Regions from separate parts of the Paenibacillus xylanilyticus genome, predicted to be linked through region 2. Evidence: predicted binding sites of a transcription regulator. Region 2 holds the regulator's gene; each other region holds the start of a gene.

What was found. Region 2 encodes Rex, which represses fermentation and respiration genes when NADH is low (regulators of the CRP and FNR family bind a similar motif). Its sites were predicted from a motif close to TTGTGAAATATTTCACAA; they were not measured.
Region 1: the regulator Rex is predicted to act here: its motif matches at 2,243-2,260, upstream of F4V51_RS27390 (cytochrome ubiquinol oxidase subunit I).
Region 3: the regulator Rex is predicted to act here: its motif matches at 3,215-3,232, upstream of F4V51_RS26735 (formate/nitrite transporter family protein).
Region 4: the regulator Rex is predicted to act here: its motif matches at 2,423-2,440, upstream of pflB (formate C-acetyltransferase).

Annotation. Positions count from the first base shown of each region.
Region 1 covers NZ_CP044310.1:6,136,503-6,141,283, forward strand. The annotation lists gene cydB (cytochrome d ubiquinol oxidase subunit II) at 1-759, opposite strand, end outside; gene F4V51_RS27390 (cytochrome ubiquinol oxidase subunit I) at 704-2,119, opposite strand; gene F4V51_RS27395 (hypothetical protein) at 2,507-3,799, shown strand; gene F4V51_RS27400 (glycosyltransferase) at 3,799-4,689, shown strand; gene F4V51_RS27405 (glycosyltransferase family 4 protein) at 4,691-4,781, shown strand, end outside.
Region 2 covers NZ_CP044310.1:4,176,003-4,180,783, forward strand. The annotation lists gene F4V51_RS18390 (amidohydrolase) at 1-1,245, opposite strand, end outside; gene F4V51_RS18395 (redox-sensing transcriptional repressor Rex) at 1,232-1,885, opposite strand; gene dinG (ATP-dependent DNA helicase DinG) at 2,073-4,781, opposite strand, start outside.
Region 3 covers NZ_CP044310.1:5,983,462-5,988,242, forward strand. The annotation lists gene F4V51_RS26730 (molybdopterin-containing oxidoreductase family protein) at 1-1,902, opposite strand, end outside; gene F4V51_RS26735 (formate/nitrite transporter family protein) at 2,293-3,132, opposite strand; gene F4V51_RS26740 (DinB family protein) at 3,296-3,766, opposite strand; gene F4V51_RS26745 (FAD-dependent oxidoreductase) at 3,913-4,781, opposite strand, start outside.
Region 4 covers NZ_CP044310.1:4,390,983-4,395,763, reverse strand. The annotation lists gene adhE (bifunctional acetaldehyde-CoA/alcohol dehydrogenase) at 1-1,990, shown strand, start outside; gene pflB (formate C-acetyltransferase) at 2,525-4,781, shown strand, end outside.

The DNA.
Region 1 (4,781 bases), 2.0 Mb from region 2:
CAATGAAACGGCACCAAGGACCACCATGATCCAGAGCGCCCAGCCGCGAACGGCGAACACATCTGTCATGAAGTAGGTCATCACTGCATACACCGCAAGAATGGCGGCCAGCGGCAGCATTAATTTATTTGCCATATTCAACGCCCGTTCCCTGAGATCACCAACGGTCCGCAAGGAAGCGAACAACAGCCCATGAACGAGACATAACAAGGTAACACTTAGACCGCCAACAACAGTATACGGGTTGACGATGTCCAGGAATCCCGCTCGCATCTGCATCTCCCCATCAATGGGCAGACCCTTCATGAGCGTTGCAAAGACAACCCCGAACAGAAATGGCAGGAGGCTGCTTGAGACGACAATGATGATATCCCATGTTTTGCGCCAGCGCTGCTGCTTCATCTTGCTCCGGAATTCAAAAGCGACTCCACGGCCGATCAATGCCAGTAATACAACTACAAGCGGCAGGTAAAAACCGCTGAACAAGGTGGCATACCAATGCGGAAAAGCAGCGAACATTGCGCCGCCTGCCGTGATTAGCCAGACCTCGTTTCCATCCCAGAACGGACCGATGGAGTTGATCAGGGTACGACGTTCACGATCTGATCTGGCAATCAGGCCTGTGGACATTCCCACACCAAAATCGAAGCCTTCCAAAAAGAAAAAACCGACAAACAATACAGCGATCAACAGAAACCAAAGCTCACTTAGTGACAACGGAATACCCCCCATCCATGCCGAACGGATCGGCCGATTCATCGTGTTCCTCCGGCTTATCTACTGCGTGCGGACCTGCCTTGATCTCACGAACGAACAGATAGACCATAACAATGCCCAGAACCGTGTAAGCCGCCGTAAACGCAATGGTAGAGAACAGAATCTGGCCTGCGCTTACGTTAGGCGATACACTTGCTTCGGTCGTCATATATCCGAATACCGTCCACGGCTGCCGTCCCACCTCCGTCATAATCCAGCCCGACGTATTGGCGATGAAAGGCAGGGAGATGGCAAAAACCATCAGGCGCATAAACCATGTTCCAGCTACCTCCAGCTTCCTGCGCATCGCCAGCAATGTACCGTACAGGGCGAGTACAATCATTAAACCACCCGCAGCAATCATGATGCGGAAGCTCCAGAACGTCGTCCGCACTGGCGGGATGTAGTTCCCTGGCCCATATGTCTGCTGATACTCGGCATTGAGTTCTTTCATGCCTTGAACACTGCCGGAGAATTTGCTGTAGGATAGATAACTGAGCAATCCGGGAATCTTGATCTCACCGGAGTTCTCCTGTTTGTCCGGATCAATTGCTGCGATGACCGTCCACGGCGCAGGATCTTCCGTTGTTGTCCAGGTTCCTTCGCTGGCTGCCATTTTCATCGGCTGCGTCTCCACCAGATATTGCGCCTGGAAGTGTCCCGAGAATGCCACACCGAATGAGGAAACAAGACCAATGATGATGGCGATATTGAACGATTTGCGGAAAATCTCCACATCCTGCTTTTTCATCAATTTGTACGCACTGATGCCGGTTACCACGAAAGCCCCTGTCATTAATGCGCCAAAGATCGTATGCGGGAATTCAACCAGCAGCTGACCATTGGTAAGCAGGGCGAGGAAATCATTCATCTCGGCACGGCCGTTGTTAATCTCGAAACCGACCGGATGCTGCATGAATGAATTGGCTGCCAGAATCCACAGTGCGGACAAGAATGTGCCGACAAATACGAGCCAGATACAGGCCAGATGCACCTTTTTGGATAACCGGTCCCACCCGAAAATCCAGAGCCCGATAAATGTAGACTCCATAAAAAACGCCAGTAAGGCTTCAACCGCCAGTGGCGCCCCGAACACATCCCCGACAAAGCGTGAATACTCGGACCAGTTCATGCCGAACTGGAACTCCTGCAGAATACCTGTCACGACCCCGACGGCAAAGTTAATCAGGAACAGCTTGCCCCAGAACTTGGCCATCGTTTTGTAAATCTCCTTGCCCTTGACTACGTACAACGTCTCCATAATGGCTACCAGCAGCACAAGACCGATGGACAGCGGTACAAAAAAGAAATGGAAGATCGTTGTGAGTGCATATTGGATACGCGATAACATAATCGGATCCATCGTTACCCCTTCTTTCTGTTTACATCGCAGTGATTTGCATTTGGCATGGAAGCTGCACCTTCGCTGTCTATCTGTCCGCCAAATACGTGATGAACGTATTGTGCCAGATTGCCTATTTGGTACATGTGACAATTATCACAATCTACGTCAGAATTGCGAAAAAAATGTGACGATGGTCACACATTGGATAAAATTCAGCCGAATATGCGGCTTATCTGCTTCGTCTATTCAGGGAAGTTGCTCATGTTTGGCACAACATGCCCATATGCTAGAGTCAGACATATCATGCGAAGTGCCTTAAGGGCTGTACATATGATGTGGAGAGATGGAACACCTCCGGAAGCGGAGGCCGAACGATTGAATGCATTCAAAGTGAGGTGATGACCTATGGATAAGCCCGAATGGGTACCGGAGATCAACGGGAAAACAGCGTCAACTGAGGATGACAGCAAATGTCCTCCCAATCGGTATATTCTTTTTCCCCGCAAAGGGGGATGGTCCACTTTTCCTTATCCGGACATCGCTGCCCTGCTCTCGGCCGAGGGAGAAGTCTTATATGTAAGCAGTCAGGAACGTTCTGAAGATATGCCCCCGGCCATTTCAGTAATCACCCTGCCAGAAGCTGAGATTCTGCTCCAGCAAAATCACACCGCAGCTGTCATTGCACACCCCTACTGGCTTACAGCAGTTCAATCGATGCAACCGAAGATCAGCATTGTGCTTCTTCCCGAGCCGGCGGGCGATGAAGCAAGCTCTCCGCTGTGGGAGAGCTGCATATCCAGACTGGTTGGTACTGCCGATCTGATCGGCACGTCTTCGGAAACACGGTATATGAAGCTTGCCTTTCAGGGCGTCCGCACGGTCTGGCTGGGCGGTGAAGACAAGGCTCCGGCTGGCTCCATACACAAGGATGATCTCGAAGTTCCGCTAAGAGATTATGAGCTTCTTTTTCTTCATGCCCTCAGACAAACCGTGACCGAGGCACCGGACACCATCACTCCGCTCCAGTGCAGCATGCGTGCAGACTATTACCGCCAGCTCCGTTCCAAAACGGGGCCGCATGAGACGATCTCCTTTTTGCTGGCAGCCTATGAATATTTGCTGGACGACTCCCGTGCAGCAGCATCCCTGAAGGAGGCCTTTACACATGCGATCATGAACGGGCGAAGTGATTGTGTACAATCACACTATCGGTTTCTATCGGCCATTCATGTCAAAGCAGGAGAGGTTGAATCTGCGCTGCAAGTCTACGGAATTAGTGCAGGCAGCGAACAGGAACGGCACCACTATGAACAGCTGTGCCGCTGGCTGGAGGCGGGAGAGCATCAGCTTGTGCAGGCAGAGCTGCTGCGGTTAAACGATGATTACGGTGCTGCGCTGGGGATATTGGATGCGCTTGGAGGAGAAACCGCCCGGCATTGGAAGTTCCGGATATATCAGGAGACCGAATGTGTGGAGGATGCTCTGGCTCTGGTCCATGCAGCAGATATTCAGGACCGTTCCAGCCGCAGGGATTATCAGGAGTTATCAGGGACTGCCATGGCCTTGCGGGGAGATCGTCACGGGGCAGTGCGACAGTTTCTCGAAGCTGCGATGGAGAATGAGGAAGCTCTCGCACGGATTGTGGAGATGGAACTGCTGGATCACGCTGTACAGCAGCTGCTCGGGGAGGTGCCGTGATGCTGGACCCGAAGAAGCGCACGCAGCATAATCGGGGGCTGGGCATGCAGTCTGACATTCGGACTGAAGTTCCCCCCTCCTCTTCCGAAACATTGGCAGACCATCAGATGGACTCGAAGAGCAATGAGGTGGAAAGCGAGCGTTCAAGCCCCACACCTTCTTCCATCCGCCGTGTCCGCAAAAGTCACGGAAACAAACTGACTGCCATGCTGCAGGTCCGTAACGAACGTGGACGATACCTCGAGGAAGTACTCCATGATCTGAGTGAATTCGTGGATGAGATCGTTATCGTGGATGATGCGAGTACCGATGGAACACCAGACATATGCAGGTCCTATCCAAAAGTGATTCGGCTCGAAATCCTGGAGAAACCTCTATTTGCAGAGGAATGGCGGCTCCGCAATGCGTTATGGCAAGCAGCTGTAAGTACTTCACCGGACTGGCTGCTGTCCGTCGATGCGGATGAACTGTACAGTACGGAGGCCAAGGAAGCGATACGCGAGCTGATCAACCAGGACCATGCAGACTGGGTGGCATTCCGATTCTACGATATGTGGGGTGGACGGACCCACTACCGGGATGACGAACTTTGGGGTCTGCACAGACGGCATACGGCATCACTTGTCCGCTATATGCCGGAGTATCCTTACTTTTACCCACAGCAGAACCATCATGTTCCCCGTCTCCCCATGTCCAGTTCGGTATTGCCTGGCATTTGCACGGAATTAAAAGTACAGCATCTGGGGTGGGCGGGCAGCCTCGAAGACCGGGTTCGCAAGTATCTGCGTTACAAACGCATTGATCCCAGCGGCGAGTGGGGCAGTCTGGAACATTACGAATCCATCCTGGACCCGGAACCTCGGCTGGTTCCCTGGAAGGAGGAGCATTGAGATGGGTGTGGTCAGCATTTTGACACACAGCTTCACGGATGGATACAACCGGGAGTTCGGACGGGTATTCGGAGGGGGGCTTGAACGTTATA
Region 2 (4,781 bases):
CATAGTAAGACATTCACCATGTTTCACCAGCTGTTGGCCGTCAACCCATACATGCTCCACATCCTTGGCCGAAGCCGAGTAAATGGTATGTGAGATCAGATCCGTATGCGGATAGAAGTGTGCTTGTTCAATATTTAGCGCAATGAAATCAGCCTTCATGCCTACTTGAAGTGCTCCCGTATTGTTCAGGAAGATGGATTTGGCACCATACCCCGTTCCAAGCAGCAGTGCCTCTCCCGCTGGAACCGCTGTTGGGTCACCGGATACGCCCTTATGAATCAAAGCAGCCAGTCTCATCTCTTCAAACATATCCAGGTTGTTGTTGCTTGCAGGCCCGTCTGTTCCCAGAGATACGGTTACTCCAGCTTTCAGCAGATCCGGAACACGCGCAACACCCGAAGCAAGCTTCAGGTTGCTTCCCGGATTGTGAGAGACCGCTACATCATGGCGTGCCAGAATTTCAATCTCCTCATCATTCAAATGTACGGCGTGAGCTACGAGAGAAGGACGAGAGAAGAAACCGAGCTTTTCCAGATGTGCCACCGGACGCAGGCCATAATCCGTTACATTCTGTTCGACTTCGCGAAGGGTTTCCGACATATGGGTATGCAGCGGCAGATCCAGATCATGTGCAACCTGTACCAGCTTCTCTATGTAATCCGGAGGGCAAGTATACGGAGCATGCGGTGAGATGATCGTCGTAATTCGACCACCAGCCTGTCCGTTCCACTCACGTGCAAACGAAGCAGATTCCTGCAGTTTGCGCATTTGCTCTTCTTCGGAACACAGACCAATGACACCACGTGCCAATGCGGCACGAATACCGGATTGTTCAACCACTTTTGCCACCTGGTCCATATGATCATACATATCCAGGAATGCCGTCGTTCCGCCTTTCAGCATTTCTAATACAGAAAGGGATGTGCCCCAATACACGTCCTCAGACGTCATTTTCGCCTCCATAGGCCACATTTTCTCCTGAAGCCATACTTGCAGGGCCAGATCGTCCCCGTGACCTCTCAGAAGCGACATGGCTGCGTGACCATGCGTATTGATCAGACCCGGCAAAAAGACCAGTCCTTTGCCATCAACCTTTGGCAGGCTCTCATCTCCATCCGGCAGTGTCTCACCAATATGCACAATCTTGTCGTCTTCAACGACCATATACCCTTGAACCACAGTCCATTCCGTACCACTGTTTACAGCAAATTTGCCGTTATGAATTACCCATCTATTTGTCGTCATCTTCCTCGTCGTCCTTTCCGTTCTCCAGATAATAAGCCAGGCTAAGCAGATCCGTTGTAAAATCAGCATGATGAATACGGACGTGCGGTGGTGTTTTCAAGATGGTTGGTGCAAAGTTCAGAATCGCTTCAATGCCGGATTCCACGAGCTGATCGGCTACGTTCTGAGCTTCGGTATCCGGAACGGTAATGATGCCAATACGAATATTATCTTTTTTGACCGAATCCGTTAGTTCATTCATGGGCTGAACCTTCAGGCTGTTAATCTGACTGCCGATCTTAGGACCGTATGCATCGAAAACAGCAACAATTTTCATGTTGTCTTTCAGATAGGCATTGTAGTTGGACAATGCATGTCCCAAGTTACCAGCCCCGACCAGAGCAACATTAATTTGCTGATCAATTTTCAAAATATGACGGATTTTCTCAATGAGATACGAGACGTCGTATCCAATGCCTTTGCGACCGAAGTCCCCAAAGTATGCAAGGTCTTTGCGAATCTGCGCAGGATTAAGATCCAGGCGTAGTCCCAGTTCCTGTGATGACACCGTGCCTACCTCACGTTGATGCAGTTCACTCAAATAACGTAAGTAAACAGGCAATCTGCGTACCACAGCTTCCGAAATTTTATCTGATTTCATTACATACTCCCCCTTACCAAGGCCACGATAGATAAATAAAAATGTAGCATCCCGCATAACCGTTTTCGTCTCCGAATGAAATTATGCAAGATGCCTTATGAAATATAAAGTTAAAAGTGCTACAAGAATGAATCACACTCTAATAAAGTTTACAGCGAGAAGCCCTTATTACGCAACGAAGTCATCCCTAATTCGCCGTAGTTTCATCCTGTGCTGGTGTTTCCAGCCATTCGCTAATCCGTGGAACCATCTGTTCAGTCAGCATATGTTCCATTTTGGGACCGGGTAATGAATATAGGAAATACTTTCCGTAATATGACTCAATTACCCTTGTATCGTAAACGATGACAATGCCCCGATCCTTGGCCGTACGTACAAGCCTGCCGAATCCCTGCTTGAAACGAATGACGGCCTGTGGAACAGACAGCTTCATAAACGGATTCTTTTTCTGTTCCTGCAGCAGTTCACTCTTCGCCTCGACAAGCGGATGATTCGGTGGCTGGAAGGGCAATCTCACAATGGCCAGACAGGTTAGCGCCTCGCCAGGGATATCTACCCCTTCCCAGAAACTGCTGGTGCCCAGCAGAACGGTTGCTTTTGCATCCTGGAACCTGCGTGTTAACTTGGAACGACTGCCACTATCCACGCCTTGACCGAGCAGCGAAATATCGTTACCCGACAGCGCTTCTTTTAATGGGTCGTAAACCTGGCGCAGCATTCGGTATGAAGTAAAGAGCACCATCATGCGGCCCCTTGTCGCAATAGCCGTTTCGGCCAGAGATCGTACAAGCATGTCGACAAAGTGTGCATCCCCCACACTGCCTTTTACGCTTGGGAAATCACGAGGGATGACCAGCAAAGCTTGATCCCTATAACGGAATGGCGACGGCAGCATGGACGTCAGCAAACGGTTATTATCGGCTGCTTCCTGCAAGCCAAGCTGTTCAATCATGAACTGAAATGACTTATCGACCGAGAGCGTAGCCGAAGTAAGGACAACGCTTTTCTTTTTATCGAAGAACATGTCCTTCAACTGTGCACTGACATCGACAGGAACGGCATACAGCTGCAGTGATTTGCTGCGGAATTGGCCGCTTGCCTCCATCCAGTATACGGTTTTGGCATCATCCATTCGCATGAAGAAACGAAGGTTTTCTTTGAGCGTCGCCAAATCCTTAAGCAGACCTGTAATGTCCGTGATCAAGCTATCCGATTGATAGTCGTCCTGGTCTTCTTTCACTTCAAGAAGCAGCTTGTCTCCCTTGCGGATCAAGTCCCCCAGTGTAACATAAATCTGGTTTTCATAATCCTGCAGCTCCTGCCACTTCGCCGGTTTCATTGAAGGCTTCAGTCTGAGGGAAAATTGCCCCGTTTCCCCCGGAGAAGCATCACTCCGCTCAGGCAGAAGGCTAAACAAGGCATCGCTCAAACGATCCCACATCTCTTTGACTTCAACAGCAAGCGGGAACATCTGGTCAATGACCGAGCCCCACTGCACCGAATTTTCATGCCCGGCCAGCTGTGTACGCAGCATGGGAAGCTGACCGTTCCGACTATCCTTAAACAATCGGGTCAGGGTATGAACCAACGTGAAGTATTTCATGTGAAGACCCAAGTGCTTACCCGCCACATCCTCGAGATGGTGAGCCTCATCAATAACAAGACTTTCGTAAGCAGGGAGCAGCTGATGAGCGGCTTTTACATCCGTAAACAATTTGGAATGATTCGTAATGACAATATCGGACAATCCTGCTTCATGCTTCGCCCGGTGGTAGAAGCACTTCCTGAACCACGGACAAGAACGTCCAAGGCACGATTCCGATTCGCTCTGTACTGTTTCCCAGAAGTCCCCACCGCGTGCACTGAGGTTAAGCTCCTCGTCATCTCCAGTCTCTGTCTGGGTGAGCCACACAATCATTTGAGCGGCTGTAAAATAATCTTCTTTTGGTGTAGCAAACTCACGCTTGTTGATCTTGTGCTCAAACTTCCGTAGACACAGGTAGTGTCCCCGACCTTTGAACACGGCGGCCTTAAACGGAAAAGGCACCACTTTGGTCAGCAGCGGAATATCCCTCTCCCGAAGCTGTTCCTGCAGGTTGATGGTATGCGTGCTAACCATTACTTTTCGTTCCTGCTTCACACTTTCATATATGGCGGGCAGCAAGTACCCGAGGGATTTCCCCGTACCCGTACCTGCTTCAATTAACAAATGCTTTTCCTCGTCCAGCGCTTGCCTTACACTGCTGAACATCTGTGTCTGTGCCTCGCGTTCTTCATAGTGATCCAGTGTATCCTGCAGATTGGCCCGTACCTGATCCATGTACTGCTCAAAACTTACACCTTCAAGTGGGTTAGCTTCCCGTTCATCGCGCGGAGCACCGATCTCGGTCCAGTCACTTACATTCAAGGCCAATTGGCGGTAATACGTATGTCCATCCAGATCCTGTATGGGCTCTGCTTCCTTCTCACTGCGCATGCCGTCGAAGAACCAGCCCAGATCACTGTCCTCAGGTGCAAACAGGTCGCTGAGACGCTGAATCGTAATCAATGGCAGTTGACGCAGTTCGTCCAGACACTTCAGGAGCACATAGGCCGTTGCCAGGGCGTCACTGTCTGCCTGATGAGGCCGGTCATGCTGGAATCCGAATTCGGAAGATACATACCCCAATTGATAAGAACCAAGTGAAGGAAATGAGATTTTGAGAAAATCAATGGTATCCAGAATACGTCCGGTGAACGGCAGGTAGCCGCATCGGTCAAGCGCATTCTGAAGGAAATGAAAATCAAAAGCCACGTTGTGTCCCACAAGGACAACATCGTCGAGCAGCGGAACCATCTCCATCATCATTTCTTCAAGTGAAGGAGCGTCCGCCACGTCTTCGTCAGTAATCCCGGT
Region 3 (4,781 bases), 1.8 Mb from region 2:
CTTGGCAGTCAGTTCGATCCGTCCCCGGTCATTCCACACAACTACCGCATCGCCATCTTCAATGTTTCTGTGAGCTGCATCCTCCGGATGAATCTGCAGCATGGGCATTTTCTCCATACGTTGATGCTTCTCCGTATTGGCAAAGGTGGAATTCAGGAAATTGTGATTCGGTGGCGACAGGAACATGAGTGGATGCACATCATCAGGTCCGGCCGGATGTTCCCCGTCATACCCTTCAACTAGAGCACGATATGTAGGCAGCGGCGGAAGGCCTCTTTCTGCCATCGTTTCGGAATACAGCTCAATCTTACCGGATGGCGTAGGCAGCTGTTCCAGGAATGAATCATGCGACGACATGTCCAGTTTCACAAAACGATGCTCCTGAAGGGCCTCCAGCGTTACTCCGTTCATATAAGGATTACCTGTATCCGCCAGGGCGTCCGCAATCATCTGTTCCGGCGTCTCACCGAAGATCTCAGGGTCATATCCCATCGCCTGTCCCAGCAGCGAAAACAGTTCCACATTGCTCTTGCTCTCGCCAATTGGCGCAATGACCGGTTCCTGCAGATGAACATACTGATGCCAGTAGGACGTATACAGATCTGTCGCTTCAAACGAAGACTTGGCCGGCAGCACAATGTCTGCATACTTGGCCGTGTCCGTCATGAACAGATCATGCACAACGGTAAACAGATCTTCCCGTGCAAAACCTCGCTCCACCCGCTCGGTATCCGGTGCCACCACCAGTGGATTGCTGCAGTAGACCATCAACGCCCGGATCGGCTGCTGGTCTTCCAGCAATGCTTCGCCAATCCGGTTCATGTTCACAACCCGTGCTTCCGGGTTGCTCCGAAGCTCAGGGCGCTCCAGCGCATCGCTATTGGTGCTCGCATAGCTATTGGTGCGCACGGCTCCGCCGCCTCGCTTCAGCCATTGTCCCGTGATGGCAGGCAGACAGGCGATGCTTCGCACGTTCATGCCTCCGTTGTCATGGTGCTGAAGACCGTTGCCGATATGAATATGTGCCGCCTGTGCGTTTCCATACAGCTCAGCCAGCTTCACGATATCTGCTTCCGGTACACCCGTAATACGAGCGACCCGTTCAGGGGTATAGTCGCGGACATGATCACGCAGTGCCTCATGACCCACAGTATACTTTTGCATAAAGGCCTCATCCGTCAGGCCCCGGTCAAACAGTACATTCATCAGTCCCAGTGCGAGTGCGCTGTCTGTCCCCGGATAGAGCGGAATAAACCAGTCTCCCCATTGAGCTGTACGATTCCGGTGAACATCAATGACCACGATTTGGGCACCTTTTTTGCGGGCTTTTTCAGCCAGGACAACTTGGTGCATGTTTGTACTTACAATGTTGCCTCCCCAGACCAAAATCAGGTCCGCATGCTCCGTATCTTCGGGCACAGTCCCCCGATTGGCGCCCATCGTATATTTCCATCCGGTATTCCCGGCCGCATTACAGATCGTTTGCTCCAGCATACTTGCACCAAGCGCATTGAAGAAACGACGGTCCATCCCGTCTACCCCAAGGATCCCCATGTTGCCGTAGAAGCTGTACGGCAGGATACTCTCGGATCCATACTTCGCGGATATAGATTTGAATTTTCCCGTAATCTCATGGATAGCTTCATCCCAGCTTATACGTTCGAACTTGCCTTCGCCTTTTGCGCCGACACGTCTCATTGGATATTGCAGCCGCTCGGGGTGATATATCCGCTCAGCCATGTTTCTGACTTTATTGCAGATGGCACCTTTCGTAATCGGATGGTCAGGGTTGCCCGCCACCTTCACGATTTTTCCGTTCTCCTTATGAAGCAGCAGGCCGCAAGTATCCGGGCAGTCAAGCGGGCAAACCGCCGGAAACACGCCATTTTCCTGATCGATCATATGTACAAGTCCTCCCCATTTAAATCTATCCTTACATCATATAATTTTGGAGGTTATGACGTAAAGAGAACAGTCATGTTTTGTGCGCTCAGGCTTGATGCCTATAATCCAAAAAAAGTTTTGGCTCCATGATTCATCCTCGAAATTCAGGGGTAAATTAAAAGCAAGGCATTAGGTTAGTGTTTCCCCACTTCCTCCTCATGCCATATCATGGACCACTCCCGAAATTCGCCATGAACAGGTTTCGTTCCCCCGAACCTTGTCATGGCGAATTTATTTTGTCTGTAAAAAAAGCGATCCCATCTTCGCCGGCTTACGGTATAACATACACCGCTAACTCATGGCAGTAGGGGATCGCTTTAATATATTCAGTGGAAAATGTGGGAGCGATTATGCCTGTTTGCTCCACATCGGTCTGGCTTCCGGCTCTACTGTCTGAACAACCGGTTTGACCTCGGGTTCCGCCTTCCGCAGGTACACCATCCAGTAGGCAGCAGCAACGAACAATGCGCCTCCCGTCAGATTACCGAGCCATACCGGGATGAAGTTCATGATGTACTGCCCCCATGAGTAGTGCCCTTCGAAGATGGCAGCCGGAATAAGAAACATATTGGCAACCACGTGCTGGAAGCCAATAGCGACAAAGGCCATGGTCGGAAACCAGATGCCGAGCACCTTGCCACTCATCGTATCCGAAGCGTAAGACAGCCACACCGCCAGGGCTACCAGCCAGTTACACCCGATTCCGGATATAAACGCCTGCAAAAAGCCGTCATGCAGCTTGTGTCCCGCCATATCCACAACCTTGGTTAGATACACACCTTCTCCTGTGAGACCAAGTACATGCCCGAACGCATATGCCACGAATAGTGCACCCAAAAAGTTTCCGATCGTGACCAAGGTAAGATTCTTCAGCATGCTGCCTACGGACAGTTTACGGGCCAGTGTGGCGAGCGGTACTGCCATCATGTTGCCTGTCAGCAGTTCGCCCCCGCCAATCAATACCAGGATCAAGCCCACGGGGAATACCGCTGCACCGATCAGGTTAACCAAGCTGCCCCATTCCGCCGGCGCGGAGGCAATCACGCGAATATCCAACAGGAACCCAAGCGCAATGAATGCCCCTGCCAGGAAACTGAGAACGAGCACAGAGGACACCGGATTCTGTCCTTTCTTCATCCCCGTGTTCACCGTATATTGTGCAACCTCAAGAGGTGTTTTAGCTGCCATGCCATCCTCTCCTTCACTGTTCATGAACGAAATCAGCTTACATCGTTGATATGTTCATTGTATCGCGAAGGGTTCGGCAAGTTTGTTACTTTTATCACAAAGCCCTAAAAGTCCCTTGTTCCAGCTTCCGTGCTCTCTTGCTTGAGTACAGCTGCTTGGTTACTTATTCTGTTCCCAGGTGATGATGTTCACCAAAAATTTGCTGCAGATGGTGCTGCAGATGCTGGACGTAATCTTGTGCCAGCCATTCCATCGTAACCACACTTCCATCCGGTAATATGCACGTTGGTGATTCCCCTGTCTCCGGCATGCTGGATAGAACACGAATGACAGACTGATTCAGACTGATCCAGAGATTTAACACCTCTTCAATCGGTGCACTTATATATTGTTGGCTCTCTACCCATTGGTCTTGATGATAAGGTGTTATAAACAATGATTCAGTCTGATGCTGCATTTGGACAAACCGGCTTACGTTATGAAGAGCCGAATCACATAAATGACCCAGAATCTGAAGACGCGACCATTTCCCTTCCATGCGTGGCTGTACAAGTTCAATTGGATTCAGTGCAAGAAACGAACGGGGTACGGATTGCAGCAGAACTTTGAGCTCGGATACTGTATCTGTAAGCATGTTGTGAACCTCTCCTTCATGTTCATATCTATTGCGGTTGACCTCTACCTGTTGTTAAATATAGCACCCATTTCCAGAACCAACTACATCAAGTTATATAAAAAAACTGCCGCATTTCTGCGGCAGCTCTCGAATTCCTATTTATTTTAAACCATCGCTGGTGCTTTCACTTCCACCGGAGGCAAAGCCTGAAGACCAGCCGAGTTCAGGAAGTTCCATGGTTTGTTGTAATGCGGTTGGAAGAAGAAGTCGATGAAGGCGAGCTCATCTACGGTCATGTTGTTCTGAATGCAAACCGAGATCGTATTGATCGATTGTGTCAGATCCGCCTTGGACATCACTTGTGCTCCGACGATTCGGCGTGTAGCCTGCTCGTAAATAACTTTGAGCAGCAGTTTCTCAGCCGTTGGCATGAACTCCGGACGATAAGCATCTTCAAGCGTTACAGCTTCCACCACCAGCCCGTCATCTGTAGCAGATGTTTCGGTCAATCCTGTACCTGCAATATTCTGGTCGTAAATTTTAATTCCTGATGTCCCTTGTGTACCCATGTACGGCGTTGTTGGACGAACCAGGTTACGAGCTACCAAGGTACCCATTCTTACCGCATTGGTTGCCAGTGGAATGTAAGAAGCCTTGCCTGTTGGATTATAGTGAATGGCACAGCTGTCACCTGCAGCGAATACGTCTTTTTGGCTTGTTTGCATATATTTATCGACGATAATTGCGCCGTTCGGCAGCATATCCACCTGCCCTTTGAGCAGTTCGGTATTCGGACGGAAACCGATGCACAGGATTACGAGGTCTGTCTCGAATTCACCCTTCGATGTGATGACCTTCGTTACCTTGCCATTCTCTCCGGTGAATTTCTGTACAGTCTGACCCAGTGCAAGCTTGATCCCGCGTTCAGTCAGTGTGTCCTCAATGGCATCTGTAAACTCGGGGTCCAGATATTTATTGAGAATCCGGTCCACACTATCGATCAAGGTGACTTCCTTACCGTTCATTTGGAATG
Region 4 (4,781 bases), 210 kb from region 2:
GGTACGTGCAGCGTACAGCTGTGGTAAACCGGCACTCGGCGTGGGACCAGGGAACGTACCTTGCTTTATCGAGAAAACGGCAGATATCAATCAGGCTGTAACGGATCTGATCTTGTCCAAGTCATTCGACAATGGTATGATCTGTGCCTCCGAGCAAGCGGTCATCATCGAAGAACCGATCTTCGATCAGGTGAAAAAGAAAATGATTGCGAACGGTTGTTATTTCGTCAATAAGGATGAAGCTGCGAAATTGACTGCAGGTGCCATCAATGCGGAGAAATGTGCGGTTAACCCGGCGATTGTCGGTCAATCGGCAGTAACCATTGCGCAAATGTGTGGTATCGAGGTTCCGGCTGGCACCAAAATTCTTGTAGCAGAGATTGAGGGCGTCGGCACCAAGTTCCCGCTGTCTGCAGAGAAATTAAGTCCGGTACTGGCTTGTTACAAAGTAAAAACGGCAGCTGAAGGGATTGAGCGTGCTGCGGAAGTGGTTGCCTTTGGCGGCATGGGTCACTCCTCCGTTATTCACTCGAATAACGAAGAAGTGATAAGCAAATTTGCGGATCGTCTGCAAACGGGACGGATTATCGTGAATTCGCCATCCACACACGGCGCCATTGGGGACATCTACAACACGAACATGCCGTCATTGACCCTGGGATGCGGTTCATATGGCCGTAACTCGACCTCATCGAATGTCACTGCCGTCAACTTAATCAACGTGAAAAGGGTGGCTCGCCGTACCGTGAATATGCAATGGTTCAAAGTGCCGAACAAAGTGTATTTCGAAAAAGGAGCAACGCAGTATCTGGCCAAAATGCCTGATATTACTCGCGTAGCCATCGTTACGGATGCCATGATGGTCAAACTGGGCTATGTGGAAAAAGTGGAGCATTACCTGCGTCAACGCCAAATGCCGGTCGCAATCGAAGTATTCTCGGATGTAGAGCCGGATCCATCAACCACAACGGTAGACCGTGGTACGGAAATGATGCGCCGCTTCCAGCCTGACTGCATTATCGCTCTTGGTGGTGGATCACCAATGGACGCTGCCAAAGCCATGTGGTTGTTCTACGAATATCCGGACACGGACTTCAACGATCTGAAGCAAAAATTCATGGATATCCGTAAACGGATCTACAAATACCCACGCCTTGGATCAAAAGCAAAATTCGTAGCGATTCCTACAACGTCGGGTACAGGATCGGAAGTAACATCGTTTGCCGTAATCACAGATAAAAATCTGGGCAACACCAAATATCCACTGGCAGACTATGAGCTGACTCCGGATGTAGCCATCGTGGACCCTGAATTCGTCTATTCACTGCCGAAAACAGCCGTTGCAGATACAGGTATGGACGTACTGACTCATGCTATCGAAGCGTATGTATCGGTTATGGCCAATGATTACACGGATGGTCTGGCGATCAAAGCCATTCAGCTGGTATTCCAATACCTGGAGCAATCGGCGCTGCAAGGGGATAAACTGGCACGTGAGAAAATGCATAATGCTTCGACGATTGCCGGTATGGCTTTCGCTAACGCGTTCCTGGGCATTAACCACAGCTTGGCGCACAAATGGGGCGGACAGTATCACACCGCACATGGACGTACCAATGCAATTCTGATGCCGCACGTCATTCGTTATAACGCGAAAAAACCGACGAAATTTGCCTCATTCCCGAAATATTCGCACTTTGTAGCAGATGAGCGGTATGCTGAAATTGCCCGGATTCTGGGATTGCCAGCACGTACTACAGAAGAAGGGGTGAACAGCCTCATCAATGCAATCCGCAAACTGAACAAAACACTCGGTATTGAGGAATCGTTCCAGGAAATCGGATTTAATGCCAAGGACTTTGAAGCTCATGTGGATTATCTGGCCGATCGTGCTTTCGAAGACCAATGTACAACCGCCAATCCGAAACTGCCGCTGGTGACTGAACTGGCGGACGTTTACCGCAATGCCTTCTACGGACGATTCGAATAAACAATTATAGCAACAGGATTTAGGCAATAGGTTGAGGGTTCCCCGGGAGGGGAGCCCCGATTGCCGTCTTTTTGTCGATGACGGAATCCTTTGAGGATCCGTTGAACGGTTTGGTATTCACACAATAACGGAGAGGGCAGAAAAAACTGAAGAAGCGAAGCGCTCGCCTTTATCACCGGATGTTCACCTTTGAAAAATTAAAAATAAAAAAATCCGGGGATAACAGCGATCGGAAGTTGTTCTGCCCGCGTAGTGACCATGTGGATTAAGCATTCGTCAATGAGACACATCAGCAGGTGGAGTGAGGAAGTTCACTAACTTTGTGATAAAAATCACAGATGGTGAAACCCGCAAGACGTATACTGAAAATGTAAGAAAAACATCCATCCCGCGGTTCCGGTTCCCATGTAGAGAGAACGTGTTCCGGCTGATATGTGAAAAAGTTCACATTAATCGCGGCTCTGGGCACAGATGAGACGATTTTGCTTGCACCCTGTCATGTGTCCGGAAATCCAAATTTGTGGAGGGATTACTATGTCGGTGATCGAAAAAGACGTAAAACAACAAACAGGCTGGAGAAACTTTACGAAAGGCACATGGACCAAATCCGTGGATGTGAATGATTTTCTGGCACACAACCTGTCTCCGTATTACGGGGATGAAGCATTTCTCGCAGGGGCAACACAGAACACCAAAGACCTGTGGGACATCGTATCTGATCTGACCAAAAAAGAACGCGATAACGGCGGTGTACTGGATGTGGACGTAAACACTCCGGGAACGATCGTGTCTCACCAACCAGGGTACCTGGATCAATCCAAAGAACAGATCGTCGGTGTGCAAACCGATGCTCCATTCAAACGTTCCATTCAGCCAACAGGCGGAATCCGCATGATGATTGATGCATGTCAGGCTTACGGCTTCGAAATGCCTCAAGAAGTCATTGATATATTTACTAATATTCGCAAAACACATAATCAGGGTGTATTCGATGCATATACATCCGAGATGCGCGCAGCGCGCAAAGCTGGCATCATTACGGGTCTGCCTGATGCTTACGGCCGCGGCCGCATCATTGGCGATTACCGCCGGGTTGCTCTGTACGGGGTGGACTTCCTGATCCGCGCCAAAAAAGGAGAGCTGAACGCTCTTGAAGTGGATGTCATTGATGAAGATGTCATCCGTCTGCGTGAAGAGTTATCCGAACAAATCCGGGCTCTGCAGGAATTGAAGCAGCTGGGCGAAATGCATGGCTTCGATATTTCCCTGCCGGCTACCACGGCAAAAGAAGCGTTCCAATGGCTGTACTTCGGTTACCTTGCTGCGATTAAAGAGCAAAACGGTGCTGCGATGTCCCTTGGACGTGTATCTTCATTCCTGGATATCTACATTGAACGTGATCTGCAGGAAGGCCTCCTGACTGAAGAACAGGCTCAGGAACTGGTTGACCATTTCGTCATGAAACTGCGGATCGTCAAATTCCTGCGTACACCGGATTACAACGAGCTCTTCAGCGGTGACCCGACATGGGTAACCGAGTCTATCGGCGGGATGTCCGTGAACGGGGAAACACGCGTAACGAAAAACAGCTTCCGTTTCCTGCACACACTGCACAATCTGGGACCTGCACCGGAACCAAACCTGACCGTACTCTGGTCTACCAAACTTCCGGAAGCATTCAAAGAGTATTGCAGCAAAGTGTCCATAGAAACGAGCTCCATCCAATATGAGAATGATGATCTGATGCGTCCAATCTACGGAGACGATTACGGGATTGCCTGCTGTGTATCGGCCATGAAGATCGGTAAACAAATGCAGTTCTTCGGCGCTCGTGCCAACCTGGCGAAAGCACTGCTGTATGCGATTAATGGTGGACGCGACGAGAAATCCGGAGCACAGGTCGGACCGGAATATCCAGCCATTACAAGCGAAGTATTGGACTACAATGAGGTCATGAAACGGTTCAAACCGATGATGGAATGGCTGGCTAAACTGTACATGAATACCCTTAACGTAATCCACTACATGCATGACAAATACAGTTATGAACGGATCGAGATGGCTCTGCATGACCGTGATATCGTACGTACCATGGCCTGTGGTATTGCCGGCCTGTCCGTTGCAGCCGACTCCCTGAGTGCAATTAAATATGCAAAAGTGAAACCGATTCGTAACGAGCAAGGAATCGCCGTTGATTTTGAAATTGAAGGAGATTTCCCTTGTTACGGTAACAATGAAGACAGCGTCGACAGCATCGCGGTTGAACTGGTAGAGAGCTTCATGGGCATGATCCGCAAACATAAAGCGTACCGCAATGCCATTCCAACCCAATCCGTACTGACCATCACATCCAATGTGGTCTACGGCAAAAAAACCGGTACAACACCGGATGGACGTAAAGCAGGCGAACCGTTTGCTCCAGGTGCTAACCCGATGCATGGACGTGACAAAAAAGGCGCACTGGCATCTCTGGGTTCTGTAGCCAAATTGCCTTACGAACACAGCCTGGACGGTATCTCCAACACATTCTCGATTGTGCCTAAAGCGCTCGGTAAAGAGTCTGATACCCGCAAATCCAATCTGGTTGCCATGATGGACGGTTATTTCGGTCAAGGTGCTCACCATCTGAACGTGAACGTGTTCGATCGTCAGCAGTTGATTGACGCCATGGAGCATCCGGAAAACTATCCACAATTGACCGTAAGGGTTTCCGGCTATGCCGTAAACTTCATCAAACTGACGCGTGAGCAGCAGCTGGATGTCATTAACCGGACCTTCCACGGTTCGATGT